One region of the Blautia hansenii DSM 20583 genome, then DNA from elsewhere that is predicted to be linked to it. Evidence: riboswitches for the same ligand, from Rfam matches in the RefSeq annotation. Region 1 holds a riboswitch; each other region holds the start of a gene.
The links. A riboswitch is a leader RNA that binds a small molecule or an ion and turns the genes downstream of it on or off. The one in region 1 is predicted to bind cobalamin.
Positions count from the first base shown of each region.

Region 2: another riboswitch for cobalamin. It lies ahead of CGC63_RS04810 (prenyltransferase/squalene oxidase repeat-containing protein); the one in region 1 lies ahead of CGC63_RS14830 (DUF4430 domain-containing protein).
Region 3: another riboswitch for cobalamin. It lies ahead of CGC63_RS12915 (ABC transporter ATP-binding protein); the one in region 1 lies ahead of CGC63_RS14830 (DUF4430 domain-containing protein).
Region 4: another riboswitch for cobalamin. It lies ahead of CGC63_RS15635 (DUF4430 domain-containing protein); the one in region 1 lies ahead of CGC63_RS14830 (DUF4430 domain-containing protein).

Region 1 is NZ_CP022413.2:2,971,779-2,976,195, forward strand. Features, by position in the region: gene CGC63_RS14830 (DUF4430 domain-containing protein) at 1-2,048, opposite strand, end outside; cobalamin riboswitch at 2,270-2,403, opposite strand; gene CGC63_RS14835 (polysaccharide lyase 8 family protein) at 2,439-4,417, opposite strand, start outside.
Region 2 is NZ_CP022413.2:948,729-953,145, forward strand. Features, by position in the region: gene CGC63_RS04790 (Rpn family recombination-promoting nuclease/putative transposase) at 1-313, shown strand, start outside; gene CGC63_RS04795 (VOC family protein) at 467-829, shown strand; gene gloA2 (SMU1112c/YaeR family gloxylase I-like metalloprotein) at 845-1,225, shown strand; gene CGC63_RS04805 (hypothetical protein) at 1,239-1,622, shown strand; cobalamin riboswitch at 1,672-1,857, shown strand; gene CGC63_RS04810 (prenyltransferase/squalene oxidase repeat-containing protein) at 2,144-4,417, shown strand, end outside.
Region 3 is NZ_CP022413.2:2,541,256-2,545,672, reverse strand. Features, by position in the region: gene CGC63_RS12935 (DUF1700 domain-containing protein) at 1-13, shown strand, start outside; gene CGC63_RS12930 (DUF4097 family beta strand repeat-containing protein) at 10-837, shown strand; gene CGC63_RS12925 (PspC domain-containing protein) at 852-1,037, shown strand; gene CGC63_RS12920 (alpha/beta-type small acid-soluble spore protein) at 1,108-1,311, shown strand; cobalamin riboswitch at 1,347-1,542, shown strand; gene CGC63_RS12915 (ABC transporter ATP-binding protein) at 1,970-2,851, shown strand; gene CGC63_RS12910 (DUF2705 family protein) at 2,851-3,648, shown strand; gene CGC63_RS12905 (endonuclease/exonuclease/phosphatase family protein) at 3,707-4,417, opposite strand, start outside.
Region 4 is NZ_CP022413.2:957,883-962,299, forward strand. Features, by position in the region: gene CGC63_RS04830 (ECF transporter S component) at 1-329, shown strand, start outside; gene CGC63_RS04835 (leucine-rich repeat domain-containing protein) at 345-1,193, shown strand; gene CGC63_RS04840 (hypothetical protein) at 1,210-1,389, shown strand; cobalamin riboswitch at 1,442-1,578, shown strand; gene CGC63_RS15635 (DUF4430 domain-containing protein) at 1,716-4,417, shown strand, end outside.

The sequences.
Region 1 (4,417 bases):
ATTATCTGTGATTTTGCAATTACTTTTACCCAAGCAACTGTTTCTGTGGATGCATCTGCTTTTCTTTCTGTTGCTGATACAATGGCAGAACCCTCTGCATCTACTCGAAGTTCACCTCGATCTGCCCCTATTGATAAGGCCCTGTCCGGCTTTACATCTGTTATGTTCCATGACACTGTACTCGTAGTCGGTAATTCTTTTAAGTGAAATGTTCCTGCCAGATTAAAAGCACCTACCTCATCCGGTGATACATATAAAGTCTGATTTTCAATTGTCTCTGTTACACCATCTGCAAAAGCAAACTCTATTTCATATTTATTTTCCGGAAAATTTGGTTTGTTGGGATTATATTCCTGATTCTCCCCAAAATAAGGATATCCTGTACTATTTTGTCCCCATGCGATGCCAAACTCACCCTTATTCTTGTTTAAAAGCTCTACAAATTCCTTCGTCTTCATATCATCTTCTGACTTTGCAGAAGAATTTATTAATGCTTCTGCCGGAAATTGTACTGGATTTTTCCCACTGTCAGACCAATAGGAATTGATTAAGTTACCTCCTTTATATTCTTTAAATAAAACAGCTATTTTCCCTTCGCTAATAGAATAACTATTAATCAATCTGCCGCCTGTAAGACGTTTTGCAAATCCACAGGCTCCATCGCCTTTCACGTCTGTATAACAGTTAATAATTGCACCTTTTAAATCATATCCTGCCGGCCCGCTTTCTGCCCATGAAGCTAAAGTACCGGTAAAATGTGTATTTTGTAAAATCCCTTGTTCTCCAACACTCTGAAACAACCATGTAGTATCTTCAAAAGTAACCGTATGTCCATTTCCATCAAAGGTAGCGTTAAATTCAAAAAACGCCTTATATTTTTTGTCTAATGTAATATCATTATCAAGAACATAGTAAACGTCTGTCTTTTCAGCGTCTATTTTCTCCAAATCTGCCTGCTTTTTAATATGAACAACCTGGTTTTCATCTTTTGGCGGAGCAACCGGTTCTGTTACTTTTTTCTTTTCTAATTGTTCTTTTGCCGCATTTAAGGCTTTCAAAGCTTCCTCAATTTCTGTCTGCTTTACATCTGATTTCTGCAAAACTTGTTCTGCTACATCTAATGCTTCAGAAAATGCTTTCCAACTTTTTTCAGTATATCTGTCCTGCTCCAGTCGCTTTCCTTCATTTACAGCATTTTGGAGAGCTGTTTTATCTATCTGTTCAGGTTCTGGATTTCCTCCACTCTGTCTTAAAACAGGTAACCCTTGATTACTTCCATCTGATGGAGAAGTCCATGTAAATCCTGTGTCCGGAATATCTTTATTTAATAATTGCGCTGCAGACTTTAATTCCTCTAATGTTTTTTTGAAACTATTTCCGTCTTCAGGCTTTTTTCCCCAAGATACAGGTCCCGAAGCTGACGAAGCTTTATCTGTCGCATAATAACTGTTAGATAAAATACTTTCTTCCGTTTCTCGAATTCCAACAAGTCCGCCTGCCATCATAGCGTCAATACTTCCACCAAAGTACGTATTTTTAACTGCTCCTGAGCGGAAAGTTCCTACAAGACCTCCTACTTCTCCTGCCCACCCAGTTAATTTTATTTTAGCCGTAGAATAGCAGTTCTGAATGGTTCCGCTTAAAGTAATCGCCATACTTCCAAAAGTTTTGTCACTTACAATAACATTTTCACTGGTTACTCCAAGGTTCTGAATCGTTCCTGTCACTTCATTTGCCAGAGGCTTATCTGCAAGAGTAATGGTGTGACCATTTCCATCTAAAGTTCCTGCAATGCGTTCAAAAGTTTGACCTTCTGTAAACACAATATCCTCTGTCAACGTATAAGTTGTTCCCGCTTCAATAACTGTGGGAATTTCCGTTTCAGAAATTTCAGCTTCCTGCCCCGTCCCACTTAAAATTTCTCCTGCTTCTACAACCGGAGTCTCCATGTCGCCTGTGGCATGTACCGATACAGGCATTCCGGTAATAAGCAATGCCATTACCAGAAGCAGACTGAGAACACGGTTTGCATTTCTTCTTTTTTTCATTTTCTTTCTCCTTTACATATTTTTTCTTACAGAGCATTTTTTATGAGACAGTCGCATAAAAGAGGATTTCAAAATATTTATACATTTTTAGTTTTCCCTTAATGTAACAAACTCACAAAAAAAGGTCTCTTTACACACCGGTAAAGAAACCTTATCTATCTTCACTATGAAATTTTATCCTGCACATCTTTTTCTACACAAATAAAACTCCCTCAACCCGGAAATCTATTTCTCTGATGGCAGATTTTCTGACTTAGCCGAAAAGCATTACAGTAGAGGTGACTGTATCGGATTTGCACCGATTTCCCTTTTAACCTTGGAGCAAGCTCCAACGACCATCATGGATATGCAGTTTATACTCCTTTATAGTACACAATTCAAAAAAGAATATCAAGCCTTTTTCTTCCTTTTTAATACAACAAACAGCGTTCCTCCGACTACAAACATCACAGACAGCATTACAAGCGGTGTTTCATCTCCTGTTTTAACCTTATCCACACCTGAAGAAACTGCCTTATCCAATACCGTACCAAAGCTGTTTAAAGACTCTACTTCTACGGATACAAATCCGTCTTTTACCTTTCCTTTTAATTTTTTTACATTTTCATTGTCACAGGAAAGTACCACAACTTCTTTGCCGTTATATTTTTCCGATACAGGAAGCTGAAGCTCTGCCTTATGAGGAAGGGCAATTTCTTTTCCGTCTTTTAAAAGCTGAATTTCAATAGGATTGTCAAGCTGCTGTTTCTTGGAAATTTCCTTTTCCATAAGCTTCACATCTGCATGTTTTTTATCCAGCTTCTCCACAGATAACTGCATATCTGATGTCAGACCTTCTCCCGTTAATTTGACACCATGCTCTTTATTTACCAGCATATCAGTTTCCTGAATTTCCGGTGTACTTGGTTCTTCCGGATTTTCCGGCTTCTGAGGTGTCTCCGGTTCTTCCGGCTGCGGTGTTACAGGCGGCACAAGCTGAAGCTCTGCCATGGAAGCTGCTCCGTTTGTTCCTGCCATAGCAAAAGTCAAAACTGCTCCGTTTTCTGTTTTTTCACAAGTAACGTTTTCATCCAACTGAATACAGTCTGCTATTTCTTCTTCAAGTGTAAGCTGAACATTTCCTTTATTCTTCATTGTGGGGTCGGAAACAGAAACTTTCACTGTTCCCTGTTCTGTTTCCTGAAGCATAACAGACGCAGCCTTATCACTTGTTATTCCGTCTATACTTCCTCCCTGCTCCTGCCAGAAGTTTATGCCTGTGATTTTTAATGTCTCATGGCGCACTGCCTGAACCTCACTGCTGTTCTCCAGTATGGTTACCTTAGGCGCTTGTGCGTAATTTTCTGTTTCTTCTGCACTTGTTTCGGGAAGCAATACATAACTGTAAGATGCGTTTTCTGGGTTCTGTCCGTGGTCTACCCACATTTCCAGATAATTTTCTGTGCTTTCTCCCTCAAAAGTTCCTACGTCTTTCCAACTGCCTGTGGTCTGACCTCGACGAACCTGAATTTCTGTATTTTCTTCAGGGAAATAATATCCTGTTCCCACAGACTGATTGCCTTCTAAATGTGCCCAATTTACCTGCTCAAAGCTTGTGCCTGATATGTCTGCTGTACGTTCCACCAACTCTTTTACATTCGCTTCTTTCACAGGTATTTCTGTTTTTTCTCCATTGACAAGAAGCTGATTGCTTCCGTCTTTTCTTAACTTCTTATTCTCAATGGTAGTTTCCACCGGAAGTTCCATGTTTTTATTTGTAATTCCTGCTCCAAGGCAGACAATTTCGTCATCAAACATAAACCATGACTTCTTGCCTTTTAAATCCGGCGCATAAGAAACCGGTGCGTCTCCTGCAATTCCCTGCGTTTCTCCTGAAAATGACATACCGCTGACGCCATAATTTCCTATGGAAGTTCCTCCTACCCAGCTCTCCTTAGAGCAGAAGTCTCCGCCCTGTGCAAAACCTGAGCCATCCGGTTTCCCTGTCCCAATATTTACAGGAACTACCGTTGTTCCCGGCAGTCTTAACGGATTTACTGTATTCCAATAATTCTCCGTATACTGCTTGTCCTCATCATAAATATAAGTCATCCCATTATTCTGATGCCATCCAAAACGATTTTCATCATTCATAATTTCCGTGTTCTGAATACGTTCCGAATACATAGACAATGCAAAAAGATAGTCTTCTGTTCTGTGAACTGCACGGTCCATAAGGGGGTAAGATTTATGTATCGGTGCTACATTGCTTTGGATAGAAGTGTCTTCCAAAATTTCTTTGGCTTTCTTTTTAATTGCCATATTTTCCGCACCAACAAAACTGTCAATAAATCCTTCATCTTCTTCCAGCCAAGCTTTCAGAGCAGAAA
Region 2 (4,417 bases), 1.0 Mb from region 1:
ATTGGAAGATGGAAGAAGAATTGTATTTTTAAGTACTTGCGGAGAGAATGAGGATGAAATTTCCAAGGAACTGTTGGCTTTTTTGAAATTTGTAAAAGCAGATTTAAAAGAAAGTCGCGAGATGGAGGAACGCTTTATGACTTTAGAGGAAATGTTAAAAGATGAGCGAAAAGAAGGATTAAAAGAGGGAACAGTAAAAGCTCAGAAAAGAATTGTATCGAAAATGTTATCTAAGGGGCTAAGTGATGAGGAAATCATGGAGCTTTGCGATATTTCTTTGGAAGAATTAGAAAATCTCAAAAATCATAGATAAAAACAACAAATCAAAAATTCTAATATCAAATCTGTTTTGTATCTATTATTTATAAGTCATATCTATTAGTAACCTTTCAGACGAAGTTTAAAAAATCAGAGGAATTCTATGATTGAAAGAGAATTGGGAAATATTCTTTTTAGGAGGCGGAAGATGAAACTAAAAAATGTATTGATTGTTGTAAAGGACATAGAAAGATCAAAAAAGTTTTATAGAGATTTATTTGGACTTGAGGTTGTTCTGGACAGTGGGGAAAATGTAATCTTAACAGAAGGACTGGTTCTTCAAGAGGAAGGTCTTTGGAAAGAAACAATACACAGAGAGTTGTACTCGAAGCATAATAAAACAGAGCTTTATTTTACAGAAAGAGATATGGAATATTTTTTAGAAAAACTTCAATCTTATGAAGATGTTATAGAATATGTGACGCCTTTGACAAGAAATTCATGGGGAAGACAAGTTGTGCGATTTTATGATTTGGACGGTAATCTTATTGAGGTTGCCGGTGAAGGGTAAGGAGAAGTGATAGTGATGAAATTAGATACCATGCACCATATTGCAATTATCGGTAGTGACTATGAAAAGTCTAAAAAATTTTATGTGGATATTCTGGGGTTTGAAGTTATTCGGGAAAATTACAGGGAAGACCGGAAAGATTATAAAATTGACCTTCGTCAAGGAAATATAGAAATCGAGTTGTTTATTATTCCGGGATGTCCTAAGAGATTAAGTTATCCTGAGGCAAATGGTTTGCGCCATCTGGCATTTAAAGTAGAGTCGGTAGAAGAAATGGCAAAAGAGCTGGAAAAGTTGGGAGTAGAGGTAGAGCCAATTCGAATAGATGAATTTACAGGAGAGCAAATGACGTTCTTCTTTGATCCGGATGGATTGCCTTTAGAATTACATGGATAAAGGAGGAAGCAAAATGGATAAAAAGAAAAAATCAGGAAAAAGGACATTGATTTTGGTAGGAATATCAGTGATTTGTATTGTCGTGGGAGCATTAAGTTGGGGATATTATAAGAAAGTCACAGAGTTTAAAACTTCAAAATGTGATTTTGTACCACCATCTTCTTTTGACGCAGTAGTACAGAAGATTGATATAGAAAACAGCCAAATGGAGGTCATCATAGAAGAAGATACAGCAACACAGGAAGGGACAGAACCCCAAAGTGTAATGTTGGATTGTGAAAAGGTAGATTATAAATTGTATAATACAGAGCAGGGGGACAGGATTGAGTTTTCCTGTAAAGAAGAAAATCTGGATGATGATAGGGTGGAAATATCTAATTTCAGCAGAAAAGAGTGAAAATCCCGTGCTTGACATATTTCTTCTAATTATGTACTATAAGAGTATATAACTGCATAGTCTAAGTGGTCGTTGAGCCCTAGGTTCAAGGTTAAAAGGGAAACCGGTGAAATTCCGGTACAGTCACCTCTGCTGTGAAGCGGACGAGGAAATAGAAGCCATTGAATAGCAATTTGAGAAGGCATTTCCAAGGATGAAGCAAAGTCAGAACACCTGCCATGTATATAGAGTATTTCCGGGCTGAGGAGATTTTTTTGCGTACAGCAATATGCAGTGATAAAATTCATATTGAATGATTGATTGAGAAGGTTCTTTTGCCGATATGGGAAAAGAACCTTTTTTATTTCATAGGAAATTGCGTCCTATGAAATAAAACTGCTCCGCAAGGATGCGCACTGCGGCGGACAGGTATCATGTTGCTGAAGCAACCCGCCGCAGGCGGAGAATTCTGCAAAGCAGAATTCCTTTTCATAGGAAATTTCTGTATATGACACAGAATGAACAATTAAAGGAGATTGGAAATGAAAAGAAAGAATTTAAAAATAACAGTTTCTGCGATAGCGGTTATGTTAGCCATTCAGTCACCGATGTCGGTATTAGGAGCAGAAACGTACGAGTTTTTGCAGGAGGAAATGTTACCGGGAACAGCAGAGAGTGTTTTGGATGAAGAATTCCTTGCAGGCACAGCAGATGAGACAGAATGTGCAGAGAAAATGGTTGTCTCCGATGCGCAGAAACAGGATGGAATAACAATTTATCAGCCGGCATTTGAAGGTTTAAATAAAGCTGAAAATTATTTGCAGACAGCAGTTACCAATCCCATTGTGGACTCTATTGGAGGTGAATGGGCTGTAATTGCAATGGCGAGAAACGGAAATTTGAATAATTCGGCAAAGAATAATTATTTGCAGAATATTTATCAAAAGCTGAGAGAAACGGGCGGAGTCCTTCATACAACAAAATATACAGAATATTCCAGAGTAACCCTTGCGCTTACTTCTATGGGAATAAATCCCACATCCGTAGAGGGGTATAATCTGCTTCAGCCTTTAGCAAATATGAAAAAGGTAAACAGACAGGGAATTAACGGTACAATTTTTGCATTGATTGCTTTTGACTCTAATCAATATGAAATCCCAAAGCTGGAAGGTTTAGGTACACAGACAACCAGAGAAGATCTTATCCAGACAATTTTGTTATCAGAAATTTCAGGAGGAGGCTGGGCGCTAATGGGAAATCAGCCGGATCCGGATATAACAGCAATGGCATTGCAGGCATTAGCTCCTTATACACAGCAGCAGGAAGTCAAAGAGGCAGTGGACAGAGGAATTGAAATGCTGGCACAGCTTCAGGATGAAGAAGGCGGTTATATCAGCAATGCAGGATATGACAGTGCGAAAAATTTGGAAAGCACGGCACAGGTAGTCATTGCCCTTTCAGCTATTGATGTGTCCTTGCTAAATTCTGAAAAATTTATGAAAAACGGAAAGACATTATTAGATGAGATGCTGCGTTTTCAGGTTTCAGACGGTTCATTTTGTCATGTGATTGACGGTGGCTCTAATCAAATGGCAACAGAGCAGGGAGCTTTAGCTTTAGCAGCATGGTATCGAGCTGTTACGGGAAGAAATTCCTTGTATGATATGACCGATGTGGAGAATGGGCAGACAGGCGGAGAGGAAACACCGGAAAGAATTGAAGCGTTTCGAAAAAAACTGGAAGCATTTTCCGGCAATCTGACATTAGATAATGCCCATGAGTTATACGCATTGAAAGTGGAATTAAGTCTCATGGGAAATTTCTCCGAAAAAAAAGCTTTTGAAACAAAGCTGGAACAAATGTTAAAAGAAGTAGAAACACAGGCAGCAGAAATTGAGGCTTTAGATAAGGAAATATGGGAAGGCTTTGAGCCTTTAAACATTACACTGAAGGACAAAAAAGAAATAGAAAGACTTTTAACAGCTTACTATAAAATTCCGGAAGCAAACAGAAAACATTTACAGTATGAAGAAGAACTGTTAAGAGCAGACAGTATTATCAAAAAACTGGAGCAGGAAGTTATCGGAGCAGAAATTTTTGAAAATGTGAAAAATTCCAAGAAAGATTATACATATCAGGGGAATGGGTACACCATTTGCTTAAAAGGAAAAAATGTATATGAACCGGCAGATATGAAAGCAGGAATAGAGATAAGAGAACAGAAAAATTCTTTGGAATTTGAAACCAAGGAAACAGGAGCGTTTCCGGGAGAAGTTGAGATTGCTATTGATACAGCATTAAAAGAAAGCGTATACATGCTGTATTATGAAAAAGACGGAAAACAGCAGGAAAAACAGTGGGTATCGGTAAATAACGGACAGGTTGTCTGTGATATAGAAATTGGTGGAAAATATATATTGAAGAAACCGAAAACAGAAAGTGAAACAGCGCTGTCTCAGGCAGGAAGTAATTCAGAGAATAAAACAACTGCAAAAGGTAAAACTGCAAATACAGCAAAGCAGACCAATACATCTTCAGCTTCAAATACAATTCAGGCAACTGTGAAAGACGGTATGGTAGAGAAAAAAGCATTTGAAGAAATTAAGGGAAAAGATAAAAACCTGAAAATTGAGGGTGAAATGAAAAAGGACAGTCCTTACACCATAACAGTCAATGGAAAAGATATAAAAACTGTCAAGGATATGAAAGTGGGAATAAAGGAAGGCAGCCAATACGAAGAAGATATTAAACAGTTAGCAGAAAATCCGTTTATTTTCCACTTTGAGCAGGAAGGTGAATTTCCGGGAGAAATGCAG
Region 3 (4,417 bases), 430 kb from region 1:
TGAAAGAAAATGAAAAAATTTACGAAGATTGCATTGATTGTTGTTCTCATTACAGGTATTGTAGGCGGATGCCTTGCAGGCGTGGGATTGGTATTTGGAGGTTCGGTTCGGTCCATTACCGGTAATTTTACAAATAGCCGTTTGTATCATGTTCTTAGGAGAGCATGTCGGGATCACGAAGGACCGTGGTGGGATATGGACGATGATTTTAACGATTATCGTCATAGCCTTGGAGATTTAGACAATTTTAATCATGGCAGCATGGAACAGCGTGAATTTCTTCCTTCAGAAATAGACAGTATAGATATTGAAATCTATTCAGGAAAGGTAGAAATTCGTACAATTCCGGAGGACGAAATCAGAATTTCAGGGCTGACAGATCAGGATTTCTTAGAATTAGATACAGAAGACAGGGAGCTGTCACTGGAAAGAGAATATCATGATTATGGGGTAATGGAAGACCTTATTATTGAAGTACCGGAAAGTAAAGTATTTTCTTCTCTTGATGTTCATTTAGAGTCGGGACAATTTTTAAGCTCAGGAAAGCTTTCCGTAAGAGAGGGTGATTTTACTTTGATGTCAGGCAGCGTGCAGATAGAGCTTTTAGATGCACAGGAAACAGATATTGAAATGGCATCCGGCGATTTTGCTGTTACACAGACAGGAAAGTTAGAGGATTACGCAGTGAGGACAAAATGCGCCAGCGGTCATCTTGTATTAAACGGAGAGGAACACGCAGGAACTACAAATGCCAGATATGGCACAGCAGGAAGCTTGAAAAAAATAGATATTGAAAGCAGTTCAGGAAGTGTAGCTGTTAATTTTGAAAATCAGTAAAAGGAGAGAGTATTATGTCAGATAAAAGATTATATCGTTCATCAACAAATTGTATGTTAGCAGGTGTTTGCGGAGGTATCGCAGAATATTTCAATATTGATCCTACTTTAATCCGTCTTGCATGGATTATTCTTACCTGCATGGGATTTGGAACAGGAATTATCGCTTATATCATTGCAGCAATCGTAATTCCAAAATAAAAGCAGGTTTCTTTGTATAAAACTGTAAATTAAGGCCATACTCCAAAGAAGAAAGGAGTGTGGCTTTTTTATGGCAAAGAAAAAAGAAGAAAAAATTGATTTGAATAATATTCCGGAAGAAGAGAAAGTAAAATATGAAATCGCAGAGGAATTAGGACTTTTAGATAAGGTTTTAGACAGTGGATGGAAAAGTCTGTCAGCAAAAGAAACCGGGCGTATAGGCGGACTTATGACAAAGCGAAAACGGGAAAATGAGAGAAAGAAAAATGCTTGACTGTGGGTATATGGAATGGTATTATTGTGTTGTATAATTCCATAAACCTATTAAGTGCATCTGCGTTGACCGCACAACGCCGGTGAAAAGGGAATCAGGTGAGAATCCTGAGCGATCCGGTCACTGTATTTGGGGAGCAATGCTTCAATAATCCATTGTATTTTGATACGAGAAGGAGAAGCAAAGCAATGAACCATGAGTCAGGAAACCTGCTTAATAGCAGTAAGGTGAAAACTTCCGTGCAAAGTTTGAATCCCTCATACTGTGAGTTACAGTAGATGATTCCACTTTCATGATGAAGGTGGATTTTTTTATGGAATGCCGAAAGGTAAGAACCTGAACTTATAGAATTATGCGTTGATTAAATGGCAGGTGAGGTGTCCTGCTTCTGAACTCCTGTTTTACAAAGTTTTGTTTTCCCGCAACAGACAAAACGGCGCATCCTCCGCAGGAACAGAATAATTCGTGACTAAAGTCAGGGCACTTCATCAGGAAACAATATTTCATATTTTTATAGGACTGTGTATCGAGAGATATGCAGTCTTTTTACGTGATAGAAATTCTGTCATAACATTCTTACTCTTGTCCGGGAAACTTTGCTTTTGTATAATAAGAAAATAATAAAAAGTAGAGAGCAGAATGATAGGGAGGGGAATGGATGGCTGTAATAGAAATTGAAAATCTGACCAAGGATTATGGAAATAAAAAAGGAATTTTTGATGTGTCATTTTCTGTGAAAGAAGGTGAAGTTGTGGGATTTTTAGGCTCTAATGGAGCAGGAAAGACTACAACCATCAGACATCTTATGGGATTTATAAGCCCACAAAAAGGAAGGGCACAGATTTTAAACATGGATTGTTTTCGCAATGCTTCTTGTGTTCAGATGAAGGTGGGATATCTTCCGGGCGAAATTGCTTTTATGGACAATATGTCAGGAAAAGAGTTTATTGAATTTATGGCGAAAATGAAGAAGATGAAAGACCTGACGTATGCGAGAGAACTAACGGAATATTTGGAAATCGATACACAGGTTAAGATTAAAAAGATGTCTAAGGGTATGAAGCAAAAAATCGGATTGATTATTGCTTTTATGCAGAACGTGCCGATTTTAATTTTAGATGAACCGACTACGGGATTAGACCCGATTATGCAGAACAAGTTTGTAGAGCTGATTAAAAGGGAGAAGGATGCTGGAAAAACAATTTTAATGTCTTCGCATATTTTTGAAGAAGTGGAAAATACCTGTGACCGAGTGGTTATGATAAAAGACGGAAAAATTGTCGCAGATGAAGATATACATAAGATAAAAAATAACAGAGTGAAGCATTATGAAATTACTTTTTCTGATATAAAAAGTGCAGAAAACTTTCAAGGCTTATATTCTGACAGTCAAAGAAGGGAGAATACAGTTTTTCTGTCTTTAAAAAATCAAGTAGATGAATTGATTAAGCAGTTAAGCCGGTACGAGGTGCAGGATATTGCTGTCAGAAACCAGACGTTGGAAGAAGTTTTTTTGCGTTATTACAAGGAGGAAAAGTGATGAGTATACCATTGTTAAAAAGAGAAATAAAATCCAATTATAAAATATTGCTGTTGTTTATGGGGATTGTTACTCTTTATTCCGGTATCATTACTGCAATGTATGACCCGGAAGTAGGGACCGGAATAAACGCCATGGCAGAGAGCATGCCGGAATTTTTTGCTGCATTTGGTATGGAAAATCCGGGAGTTACACTGCTGGATTTTTTGAATAATTATTTATATGGATTTATTTTAGTGATTATTCCGTTTATTTACATCATCATTATGTGTTACAAATTAGTTTCTAAGTATATGGAAAAAGGTTCTATGGCATATTTATTAAATACGCATTACAGCCGAAGCGAAATTATTGTTACACAGCTTGTAGTCCTGCTTTCAGGAGTGATTTTACTGGTTCTGTATGCCGTAGCGCTGATTATAATATGCAGTGAGATTATGTTTGAGGGAAAACTGGAAATTGAGAAATTTCTGGTGTTGAATTTCGGATTGGCTTCTCTGGAAATATTTTTGGCTTCTATGTGCTTTCTGTTTGCCTGCCTGTTTAATGAAATGAAGTTTTCTGTTGGTCTGGGAGCGGGAATTGGACTGGGATTTTTCTTAATTCAGATGCTTTCACAGGTAAATGAAGATATTGAATTTTTGAAATATTTTACTCCGCTGACGCTGTTTGATGCTGAAAAAATAATGGAATATGATTGGGTTGGATTTGCGTATGTAGGGATATTGTGGCTTTTAGCAGGAATATTCTTCATGATAGGAATAATGGGATTTAAAAAACGGGATTTGCCTTTGTAGAAAAATGAGGTTATTGCAGTAAGCGTCGTTTACTTCGATAACCTCATTTTGGGAAAAATTATTCTGGTTTTAAAGAAATTTCCATCTGCACCGGCTGATGGTCCGTGTATTCAAAGTCCGTGTTGATGACGGAAATATCAGAAACCGTTATATTATCCGACACAATAAAGCCGTCAATGACATAGACCTGTGAGGTTTCATAAGAACCGGTATAAGGCGCATTTAAAAGTCGGCAGGTTGGATAAGTATCATCAACTGCAAAAGAAAAATGTTCAGGAAGAGTATCCTGACCGATAATTCCGGGAACCCAGTTTTCTGTGTTGGTAATGGGATATTTGTCCATTCCTTCAAAAGTCTGATTAAAATCGCCTCCTGCAATGACGTAGTTTCCTGCTTCGTATTCCTTAGATAGCTTTTCAGCCAGCATTTTACTCTGTGCAATTTTTCCGTCACCGTCATCGTAAGCCTCTAAATGGAAATTAATCAATACCAGCTCTGCGTCAGTACCTTCCAGCGGAATACGTGTTTCCTGCATACAGCGTTTTAAGTTACATGTTTTTACAGGCCATGAGAAAGACTCAGGAAGTGCAAGGCGGGCAGCACTGTTTACTTTTAAATCTGTCATGGTGAAGATACCGCTGTTTACTTTTTCGATAGGCGGAAGGGGATAAGGAACAAAATCGCATTTAAAATTATAAGCAAAAATACCTTCCATATTTAAGGAGCTTTTTAAATATTCTGTTTCATCAATATGAAAAGAACGTTTAGA
Region 4 (4,417 bases), 1.1 Mb from region 1:
GAATTATCGGTTTTCTGGCAGGCGTGATTTTCAGCAAGAGTAAAAAAAGAAAAGGAAGTCGAGAAGCAGAGTGGTTTCATGTTTTAACATTGTGTATTTTCGGTGGATTGGCAACACTTATTATTTATGGATTTTTAATGGATACTTCAACGGTATTCATGGCGTCACAGGAGCTGACGTGGCAATCCTTTTTGGCGGTTTATATCAGCGGATTTCCGTTTAATGTTATTCATGCAGTTTCAACGGTGATTTTTTTGTTTTTCCTGGCTCTTCCTATGGAGAGAAAATTAGACCGAATTAAAAAGAAATATGGAATTTTAGAAGTATAAAACAGGGGTGAAAGTATGGGACAGGTACGTACATGGCATGCAGAAGCAAAAGATATTTTTAATTGCGAACAGGGAAAAAAATTCAAAGGAAGATTATTAGCGTTGGAGGATGTGTATCATAGTATAGACAATCAGGCTTTGAAAAATAATGTAAAGATTAAAAGTGTGAAGTTGGCAGACTCGGTAAAAGAAATCGGAAACCAGAGCTTTTATAATTGTACGGCTTTACGTGATATCAATTTGGAAAATGTCAGTCAAATTCGCTGGGAGTCTTTTTTAGGATGTGTACATTTAAAAGAAATAACCTTGTCTTCCGGTATCCGATATTTGGGAAGACGCTCTTTTTCAGGATGTAAAAGGTTAAACTGTGTAAAATTTGAAAAGAGTACCATGCTAAAGGGAATTGAAGCCGGAGTTTTTCAAAATTGTGAAAGCATTGAAAAAATCAGTCTTCCAAAGGGACTTACAGAAATTGGAAACAAAGCATTTTACAAATGCACTTCTCTGAAAGATATAGAGCTTCCGGAAGGAATTCAGGTTATCGGAAACGAAGCTTTTTACCAGACGGCAATTCAGGGAATAAAACTGCCGTCAACACTTGTAGAAATCGGAAACAGTGCGTTTCTCAAATGCAGGTCATTAGAATTTGTTCAGATACCGGCATCTGTGAAAAAAATCGGAAGGTGGTCTTTTCACGGGTGCGGGCAGTTGAAAAAAGTGGAATTTTTGGGAGAGCCGGAGGAGATCGGCGAATGGATCATTAATAAAAGCACTGTAATCCGCTGTAAGAAGGGAAGCGGGATAGATGCGTACTGTAAGGAAAAAGAATTTCAAATAGAATATATAGATGAGGAATATACTTGAGTGGGAGGTAAATAGGATGAATGATAGTAAAATTTCAAAAAAATATGTAATATTCATTATATTTTCGATTATTTTTCTGGTAACTCCCTATCCGCTTCTTTCTATTGCTATTCTTTTGAGTGGAATATTATATTATTTGGATAAAATATGTGATTACTTGAAAAAAGATGGAAAAAATAAGTGGGAAAAGGAATAAAGTCTTGACATATGTAGATAGAATGTGTAGTATAAAGGGGAAAGAAAAAGCATAACTGCATAGCTCTAATGGTCACTGACAAAATTATTTGATCAGTGTTAAAAAGGAAATCAGTGAAAATCTGATACAGTCACCTCTGCCGTGAAAGTAATTTGAAGTCGGAATACTTGCCATTACACACTTAAAGTTTTTCTAGGCTGAGGATAGTTATGTGGTTTCTGTATAGAATAATTTAATATGGTAAAATTACAAAACACCTTTTGTCTGGAAAGATAAAAGGTGTTTTTTGATATGCATACTATGCACATGAAAGGGGAAAAGAAGATATGAAGCAAAAGAGATATTCTTTTGGAAAGCAGTTGCTCAGCATGCTTTTGGTAATGGTTTTACTTTTGTCAGGGATTACCGTGCCGGTAAAAGCAGATAATAGTCAGAAAGAGCAGGTAAACGCAAAGGAACAGCCATACGTGTATTTTCAATATGATGATGGCAGAATTCAGGAAATGGGTGAGGATAATACTTTTACCCTAAATTTGTTGGATACAGGTAACTTTGTTCTTGCAGGAACAGATAAACGTCCGGATTGGAATTTTTCTGCTCGTGTACAGGTATCAGACACAGAGTATCAGAAGCATTATTGGGTGAATTCAAAAGGACGATATGTTCCGTTTGATGTAAGAAAAGTAGAAGGTTATGTTTGTAATGCAGATAATCCTGGGGAAGTTTTTCAGACCTTTTCTATTGATAATGTATCCAGTGAAATTGAAGAAGTAAAAGCTTTTATAGGTAATCAAGAAGTTTCTCTGGACAAACCATATCAGGTAGAAGGAACTGCCAGTGGAAATGTATCAATAAAAGGCAGGGTAAAAGGGGAAGAAGAGTTTAAAACAATTCCTGTGGAAGCTTTGCATTTTGAAACAGTAAGTGGACCGGGACTGTTTTATGGAACAGGAACCTTTGCAATGCAGGAAGCCGGAGAAGCTATATTTAAAGCTTCTTTATACGAAAACAGAAATCTTGCGGCGGAATTTAAAGTAATATCAGGAGCAGTAAAATTACAGGATTTTACAGTAACAGTACCAAAGGTTTGGGAGATTGATAGCTGGAATGGTTTGGGCGGATATTATGTAGGAATAACAAAAGGACAGAATACAGAGAAAAATTTCAATCTTAGTTTTGTACCATATAACGCAACAAATCAGAAACTTGTATGGGAAGCTTTGACACCTGATATTGCGGAGTATATGGAAGCTTTCGGAAATGGAATTGTTCCGAAAAAAGCAGGGGTGGCGAAATTTAAAATCTCAAGTGAAGAAAATCCAGAAATTTCTAAAGAAGTCAGTGTAGAATTTCGTTACAAAGATACACTAAAAGATGCGAAAGCGGACAAAGAGGTTTATGAGCTACTTGATGGAGATTATGTAACATTTCAGATTAATACAACACCTTCAAACGCCACAGAGCAGAGATTTCAATGGTCTTACAGTCAAGATGGAATTGTAAAAGTAACAGACAGTGTTGAAGCAGATGTATGGGATGTAAATGCACCGAAAAAAACACTTCATTACATGGAGGCTTTGAATGAGGGAGAAGTTACAGTAATTGGTGTTCCATATGATACAACCGGTGATTGTAAAAATGTAGAATTTACTGTACGTGTTGCAAAAGAAGAAGTTGCTCCGGAGGAAGTAGATTATCTGAAGGTAGCAAAAGAAGATATTGAGCACGGAACAGCTTATCTGTCAAAACAAAGTCTGGAAAAATACGGAAATGAATGGAATCTCTTTACGCTTTTACGTTCAGGAAAAGAAGTAAGTCAAGAAACACTGGATAAATATTATGCGAGTGTGGAAAAACAAGTAAAAGAAAAAGTAGATAAAATGCGTGCTACAGATTTAGCCAGAGTGATTATTACATTAGAAGCTATGGGTAAAAATCCGCAGAACGTAAGTGATGTGAATTTATTTGAAAAACTATACAATAGTAAATCTATGGCATCAGATACATCTAATTGTCCAATTTGGGCGTTGATTGCTTTAGATGGATGGAAATCAGAAATTCCTTCAGATGCACTGTGGACAAGAGAAAAATTAATTGAACAAATCTTAAGCTTCCAGACAGAACAAGGTGGATTTGGACTTTTTGATAATAAGAGCTCAAGCATTGATATGACAGGTATGGCATTACAGGCATTGGCACCTTACTATCAAGATGATAAATACCCTAAAGTAAAAAAAGCAGTAGATAAAACTTTAGATTATTTAAAAAAACAGAAAACAGAAAATGCAGGATATTTAGATGGTGGCAAAGAAAATAGTTGTACAACTGCACAGGTACTTACTGCTCTTGCAGCATTGAAGATTGATCCAATGAATGCTGATGAGGGATTTACATCTAATGAAAATAATATAGTGAAAAATCTTCACAGCTATAAAACAGAAGATGGATTTGGCTGGCAGGATGGAAAACAGACAAATGGTATGGCAGTACAGCAAGTAACTTACGCATTAGAAGCATACAGACGTCTTGTAGAAAATAAAAACAGTTTATATGATATTACAGATACAAAACCTCAAACTCCCGATAATGAAAGTGGTCATGTAGTTATTTCTGTAGAGCGTTTTACAATCGGTCAGGGTTATATTTATGAACCAGTTTTTGTTCCGTTTGAAAAGGGAGATAATGCAGCCACTTTATTGAAAAAAGTGATTGGAAAAGAAAATTTTGTAGGAGAAGATACATATTTAGAAGCTATTGTAGGTGGTGATTTAGGAACAGATAAGGTAGTAGTACCGGAATATATTGAAAAACTCAGTAATGGAAGTGTGACAACAGAGACTGCCAGAGAATGGGGAAATGAAGATAACGGAGATGGTGGAGATGCACTGGGAGAATTCGATTACAGCAACTACTCCGGATGGATGTACCATGTAAATGGAGAAGAAGTAGGATATGGAATTGCATCTTATAAACCAAAAGATGGAGATGTATTGAGATTTCAGTTTACCATGTATGGATATGGAACAGA